Regions from separate parts of the Lysinibacillus sp. F12 genome, predicted to be linked through region 3. Evidence: predicted binding sites of a transcription regulator. Region 3 holds the regulator's gene; each other region holds the start of a gene.
The links. Region 3 encodes CtsR, which represses protease genes until heat stress. Its sites were predicted from a motif close to ATGGTCAATAAAGGTCAAACA; they were not measured.
Positions count from the first base shown of each region.

Region 1: the regulator CtsR is predicted to act here: its motif matches at 1,238-1,258, upstream of clpP (ATP-dependent Clp endopeptidase proteolytic subunit ClpP).
Region 2: the regulator CtsR is predicted to act here: its motif matches at 1,182-1,202, upstream of AC3CH7_RS06675 (ATP-dependent Clp protease ATP-binding subunit).

Region 1 covers NZ_JBYMLP010000004.1:159,492-161,764, forward strand. Annotated here, with positions in the region: gene AC3CH7_RS18575 (basic amino acid ABC transporter substrate-binding protein) at 1-453, opposite strand, end outside; tRNA gene AC3CH7_RS18580 (tRNA-Arg) at 953-1,027, opposite strand; gene clpP (ATP-dependent Clp endopeptidase proteolytic subunit ClpP) at 1,344-1,937, shown strand; gene AC3CH7_RS18590 (HPr family phosphocarrier protein) at 1,988-2,245, opposite strand.
Region 2 covers NZ_JBYMLP010000001.1:1,334,496-1,336,768, reverse strand. Annotated here, with positions in the region: gene AC3CH7_RS06685 (metal-sulfur cluster assembly factor) at 1-249, shown strand, start outside; gene AC3CH7_RS06680 (Crp/Fnr family transcriptional regulator) at 309-1,004, opposite strand; gene AC3CH7_RS06675 (ATP-dependent Clp protease ATP-binding subunit) at 1,266-2,273, shown strand, end outside.
Region 3 covers NZ_JBYMLP010000006.1:146,507-148,779, forward strand. Annotated here, with positions in the region: gene AC3CH7_RS21250 (DUF4870 domain-containing protein) at 79-384, shown strand; gene AC3CH7_RS21255 (CtsR family transcriptional regulator) at 652-1,122, shown strand; gene AC3CH7_RS21260 (UvrB/UvrC motif-containing protein) at 1,136-1,678, shown strand; gene mcsB (protein-arginine kinase McsB) at 1,675-2,273, shown strand, end outside.

The sequences.
Region 1 (2,273 bases), on a different contig from region 3:
CACCTTTTTATCTTTTAATTCATCTAATGATTTAATCTTTGAATCTTCTTTCACAACAATTAATAATTGAGACTCATAGTATGGCTCAGTAAAATCAAATGATTCTTTGCGCTCATCTGTAATGGTAATCCCTGAAGCACCAATATGTGTTTCACCGTTTTTAATTGTTTGGAAAACGGGTTCCCAACCAATATTATTCCACTCTACTTCGAAATCCATTTCATCAGCAATTGCTTTTAAAATATCGACATCAATCCCCACAATTTTCCCTTTATCGTCAACAGATTCAAACGGTGCAAAAGTCGCTTCTGTACCTACTTTATAAACTTTCTTGCCATCTCCACCTTCTGAAGGTGTACTACCCGAAGAGGCAGTATCCTTTGTCCCACATCCTGCAAGTGCTAAAGTTAGCGCTGCTATTATCATAAGTAACATCCAAGCTGTTTTTTTCATTGCATTTCCCCCTATTTCGATAATTTTCCATTCTGCGTATTATTTTTCGCAATTCGGAAATATTAGACTATTAGGTCAATTATATTAATATTATAGTATTTGTACAACAACTTTTCGCATAAAACTAAATATTTTTTCATATTCATTAATAAAGAAATCATTTAAATAGAAAAAAAATGCATTAATAACAAGAATATGAACCTAAAATTAATATATATACAATTGAAAAAATGCTAAATTTCGATAAATTTAAACAAAAAAAAAGAATCCCCTCAGAAAGGATTCTTTTTTTCGGCTATTACTAGCCTTCACGGTCAGTATGTTCACTAAAAAATAATTTGGAGTTGTTGCTTTTTTGAAGGTTTGAAAGGCATAAATAGGGGAATAATGCCAACTAGGACAGTATTCCCATTACTTTTCCTCTCTATCTCCACTAAGCAGGCTGCTAAACTACTTATTAGGAGATTGAGCTATTACAGTATATCTATATTCAGTAAAATGGCGCCCTCGGAGGGAATCGAACCCCCAGTGCAAGAACCGGAATCTTACGTGTTATCCATTACACCACGAGGGCAAAAAAAACAAAAAAAAAGTACTCACCCTAGGCTTACGAAAAGCATGATGTAGATAATCCTCATTTTGGAGCATACCTGCAAAATAGTGTTCTGTACTTTCAATCTTATAACCTTACCTATTATACAAACGTATCACATATATTTCAACCATATAATACAAAAAGAATTTATTTTTTTTTATTTAATTAATTTCACTTTAGCAGGGTTAATATTTGACCTTCCCTGACTATAATGTGTATGATAAGGTTACAGCTGAAATAACAATGAGATTTCAGCAAAGGTAATCGAATTTAGTTTTTTGAAGGAGGATTTAACATGAATTTAATTCCTACAGTTATTGAACAAACAAGCCGTGGTGAACGTGCATATGACATTTACTCACGTCTACTTAAAGACCGCATTATCCTTTTAGGAAGTGCTATTGACGACAATGTGGCTAATTCAATTGTCGCACAATTACTTTTCCTACAAGCAGAAGATCCAGACAAAGACATTTCTCTTTACATTAATTCACCAGGTGGATCAATTACGGCTGGTATGGCAATTTATGACACAATGCAAATTATTAAGCCAAAAGTTCAAACGATTTGTATCGGTATGGCTGCATCAATGGGTGCATTCCTACTTGCTGCGGGTGAACCTGGTAAACGCTTTGCATTACCAAATGCCGAAGTAATGATTCACCAACCACTAGGTGGGGCACAAGGCCAGGCGACAGAAATTGAAATTGCTGCTAAACGTATTTTATTCTTACGTGAAAAATTAAACGGCATTTTATCTGAACGTACTGGTCAACCACTTGAAGTTATTGCAAGAGACACAGATCGTGATAACTTCATGACAGCTGAACGTGCAAAAGAGTATGGTTTAATTGATCACATTATGCACCGTAGTACTGATAATAAATAGTAATAAAAAACCTCACAGAATTTCCTCTGTGAGGCTTTTTTACTTGTTAGTTAATCTTCATTTTCAATAATTGTTGCTAATGCTGTAACCGCTTGCTCAGCATCATTGCCTTCACTACTTAAAGTTACCTCCGTACCTTTAGCAACTGCTAAGCTCATGACACCCATTATCGACTTGGCATTAACTTTTTTTTCATCTTTTTCTAGAAAGATATCCGCACTGAAACGATTTGCTTCCTGCACAAATAGTGCCGCTTGTCTTGCTTGTAGTCCTAATTTTAATTTAACCTGGACTCTTCTCTCGATCATTCTCAAAACTCCCCTTCACTACCGTTCA
Region 2 (2,273 bases), on a different contig from region 3:
CTTGGAATTGATATCGTCAACTTAGGTTTAGTATATGATGTAGATTTAGATGATGAAGGTGTAGCAACGGTTACAATGACGTTAACATCGATGGGCTGTCCACTTGGCCCAGTGATTGTGGATCAAGTGAATACAGCATTAAACGAGCTTCCAGAAGTGAAAAGTACAAATGTAAATATTGTATGGAATCCACCTTGGTCAAAAGACAAAATGTCACGCTATGCCAAAATGGCATTGGGTGTACGCTAATAGTGTCTATTAAAAATCCCTGCTTATTTTTAATAAGCAGGGATTTAGCATGTAACGAATTAATCGATACGGCATACTTGTAATGGACAATTTTCGCAGGCAATCTCATTTTTTAAAAATTGTAAATCATGAATAGTAATAAAGCCTTTGTCAAAAGTCAAAATGTCATGTTTTTTTAAATCATTCAACATGCGATTAATCATTTCACGACTAGTCGCACACAAATTTGCAATTTCCGTATTTGTTAGTTGAAACTCAATAAAAATGGAACCATCCTCTAAAAGCTTACCATACGTATTAGATAGACGAATGAGCGTTGAAAACAAGGCACCCTTTTTTCCGTTTAACACTAAATCACGCAAACGACTCTGATGCTTTAAATTTTCTGTTTGTAGCCACTTCATATATTCCACCATAATCGTAGGCTGTTCTTCCAGTAAATGTTCTAATGACTGCCGACTTAAAACATATAGCGTAGCAGATTCTAAAACTTTTGCAGTCATGGAATTATAGACAAGGTTACAAAATAATGAACCCTCTCCAATGATACTATCAGGACCACATATTCGAATCGTCAATTCCTTCCCAGTTTCGGTTTCTTGACTAATCGATACAACACCCGACTTAATATAGTAAATTTCCTTTGACCGTTCACCTTCTAGAAAAATTTTATTCCCTTTATTTACTTTGATAAAAACACCATGCTTTTGAAAAAGGTCCATAATTTTTTCTAACATATTATCCTTTGAAACCATATCTCCAACACATCGCTTTCTTTTTGTAATAAATGGCGATTATTACAAAAGGACAGTGGATTTTTCGATACTTAAACATAGAAACATACCATTATTATAACGTAAATGTTTATTTATAAGTGTAAAAATTTAGTGCTATTTCTTTGCATAAGAATTGTCGAGTGATGTAAAATAAAGTTAGTCAAATAAGGTCAAACTTTTAAAAAGAACCAGAATGGGTATAAAGATTATGCGAAATAGTAAAGTAAAGGAGTGCTAATTATGCAATTTCAACAAACTGATAATCAAAAGCCATTAGAGCAATTTGGACGTAACTTAATAGAAGAAGTTAAAAATGGCAAAATGGACCCCGTTATTGGGCGCGATGAGGAAATTCGAAATGTCATTCGTATATTAACGCGTAAAACAAAAAATAATCCTGTATTAATTGGTGAGCCAGGAGTTGGTAAAACAGCGATTGCAGAAGGTTTGGCTCAACGTATTGTGAAGGGTGATGTACCAGAGGGCTTGAAAGAGTGCGTGCTATACGAGCTGGATATGAGTGCTTTAATAGCAGGTGCAAGCTACCGTGGCCAATTCGAAGAGCGTTTAAAAGGCGTATTAAAAGAAGTTAAAGATTCAGAAGGGCAAATCATTTTATTTATTGATGAAATTCATACAATTGTAGGCGCAGGCAAAACGGATGGTGCTATGGATGCAGGAAATATGTTAAAGCCCATGCTTGCTCGAGGCGAATTACACTGTATCGGTGCGACTACATTAGATGAATATCGTCTGTATATTGAAAAAGACCCTGCCTTAGAACGCCGGTTCCAACAAGTTCTTGTACGTGAGCCTTCTATTGAGGATACTGTGTCTATTTTACGAGGCTTAAAAGAACGCTTTGAATTACATCATGCAGTACGTATTCATGACCGCGCGATTGTGGCTGCAGCAGAGCTCTCCAATCGTTATATTACAGAGCGATTTTTACCAGATAAAGCGATTGATTTAATTGATGAGGCATGTGCAATGATTCGTACTGAAATTGATTCAATGCCACAGGAACTAGATGCAGTGACTCGTCGTATTATGCAACTAGAGATTGAAGAACAAGCGTTACGGAAGGAAAAGGACGAAGCAAGTAAAAAACGTCTTGAGCAATTACGAGAAGAATTGACAAAGTTGAAAGAGTCTTCTGAGGGGATGAGGCAGCAATGGGAAGCAGAAAAGGAAAAACTACATGAAATTCAGAAAAAACGGGAGACATTAGATAAATACCGTCGTGAT
Region 3 (2,273 bases):
TGAAACTATTACGGGTATAGTTCCGTAAATAGTAGTACATAAAACGATAGACAACGCATAAAGAAAGGATTGATATATATGGAGAGTAAATGGTCTAAAGTAATCATACACGCAAGTTCGTTTTTTGCGCCATGGTTAGTTCCCATAATCTTCTTTTTAATTAGTACGGATGAGGAAGTGAAGGCAATTTCTATCCAAGCAATACTTTTCCAACTTGTCATGGCGGTTTTACTTGCTGTCTCTGGAGTCTTAAGCTTTTTCATCATTGGCATTCCATTTTTAATCGTTTTCGGTATTATGCTATTTGTAGTACCAATTATCGGTATCGTCAAAGCATTAACTGATGAGCCTTGGCGTTATCCAATTGTAGGTCGTTGGGTATAATTTTTATAGACGCAAGTATATGCTAGTTGCATATGCTTGCGTTTTTTCTATGGATAAAAAGGGTACATTAGGTGTAGGAAGCAAATAAATGTGCTTGATAGCCATTAATTAATAAGTGCTATTTTTTACGCTTGAATATACTTTTTAAGGCATTTCATTTTTCTCTGGGCGAAATCATTGCAATTATTTTCAAGCGTTTTGTATAATATACTCAAAGAAAGTCAAAGATAGTCAAAGTCAGTGAAGCAAGCGAGGTGTATTCCTAAAATGCGTAATATATCAGACATCATAGAAGGTTACTTAAAGCAAGTACTTGAATTAGGTGGGGAAGGGCATATTGAAATAAAACGTAGTGAAATTGCAGATAAATTTCAATGTGTTCCGTCACAAATAAATTATGTCATTAATACAAGATTTACTGCCGAGCGAGGTTACCTTGTAGAGAGCAAGCGTGGTGGTGGTGGATACATTCGAATTTTACGTGTCCGCGCGAATTCACAGATTGATTTAATTGACGATGTTCTCCGGCATATTGAAGGTGGAGCATCGCAAACAATGGCAGAAGATTTAGTGTATCGACTCATCGACGAGCAGGTAATTTCAAAGCGAGAAGCGAAGTTAATGTTAGCAGCAATTGATCGCTCAACAATCGACTTACATCTTCCTTTAAGAGATATAATTCGAGCAAAAATATTGCGGGCGATGCTGACAACTATAAAATACGAGCAGCAGAAATAGTGAGGTGATGGAAATGATATGTGAACATTGTAAACAACGTAATGCGACAGTTACTGTAACACAAGTTCAAAATGGGCAAAAGGTGGAGCACCATTATTGTGACGTCTGCGCCTCACAGTTCCATCCATTTCATGCAGAGTTTAAACAAGAGCCAGTTTCTATACAACAGTTATTATCTAACTGGTTTGGCTCACCTACATGGCAAAAGGTGGGGGAAAAACAACAAACACAGCCACAACAGCAAACGTGTCCACAATGTGAATTTACGTATAAGCAATTTTTGAAAGAAGGTAAGTTTGGTTGCCCAAGCTGTTATGACACTTTTAGCGAACATTTACCTAAGCTCTTTAATCGGATACAGGCTGGTCCCCAACATATTGGTAAAATGCCAGGTGCCCATAGCAATGTGTATGTCATTAAAAAGCAAATTGAGGAAATCCGTAAACGCATGAAGTTCGCTGTAGATGAAGAACAATTCGAAGAGGCAGCAAAGCTTCGTGATGAAGTCAAAGAGCTTGAGAAGCAGCTACAATTTGAAGGTGGTGATGTGTCATGATGATTGAATCGTTTTTAGAGCGTGCTACACCTACTTGGATGCGTATTGAAGACGATTATTCTGACATTGTCATTAGTACACGTATTCGCCTTGCTCGAAATTTAGATGGATATCGTTTTCCATTATCGTTTTCAGAGAACGAGGCTTTACAGGTGGAACAGGCAGTTACACATGCAGTAAGCGATAGTCCAACGCTTCAAAATGATTATGCTTATTTTTCTATCAATGATTTAACACCTTTACAACGTCAAATTCTTGTAGAAAAGCATTTGATTAGTCCGCAGCTTGCAAAAAAAGAGCAGGTGGGCTCTGTGCTTCTGTCACAAGATGAATCGGTGAGTATTATGGTGAATGAAGAGGATCACTTGCGCATTCAATGTATGACCGCGAGTTTTCAGCTTCAAAATGCCTATGAACAAGCGAATAAGATTGACCGTATTCTAGAGAAGGTCTTACCTTATGCATTTCGAGATACCTTTGGCTATTTAACAAGCTGTCCTACGAATATTGGTACTGGGCTTCGGGCATCTGTGATGATGCATCTACCTGCTCTTACGTTAACCGGACAGATGAATCAAATTATAAATGCGATGAC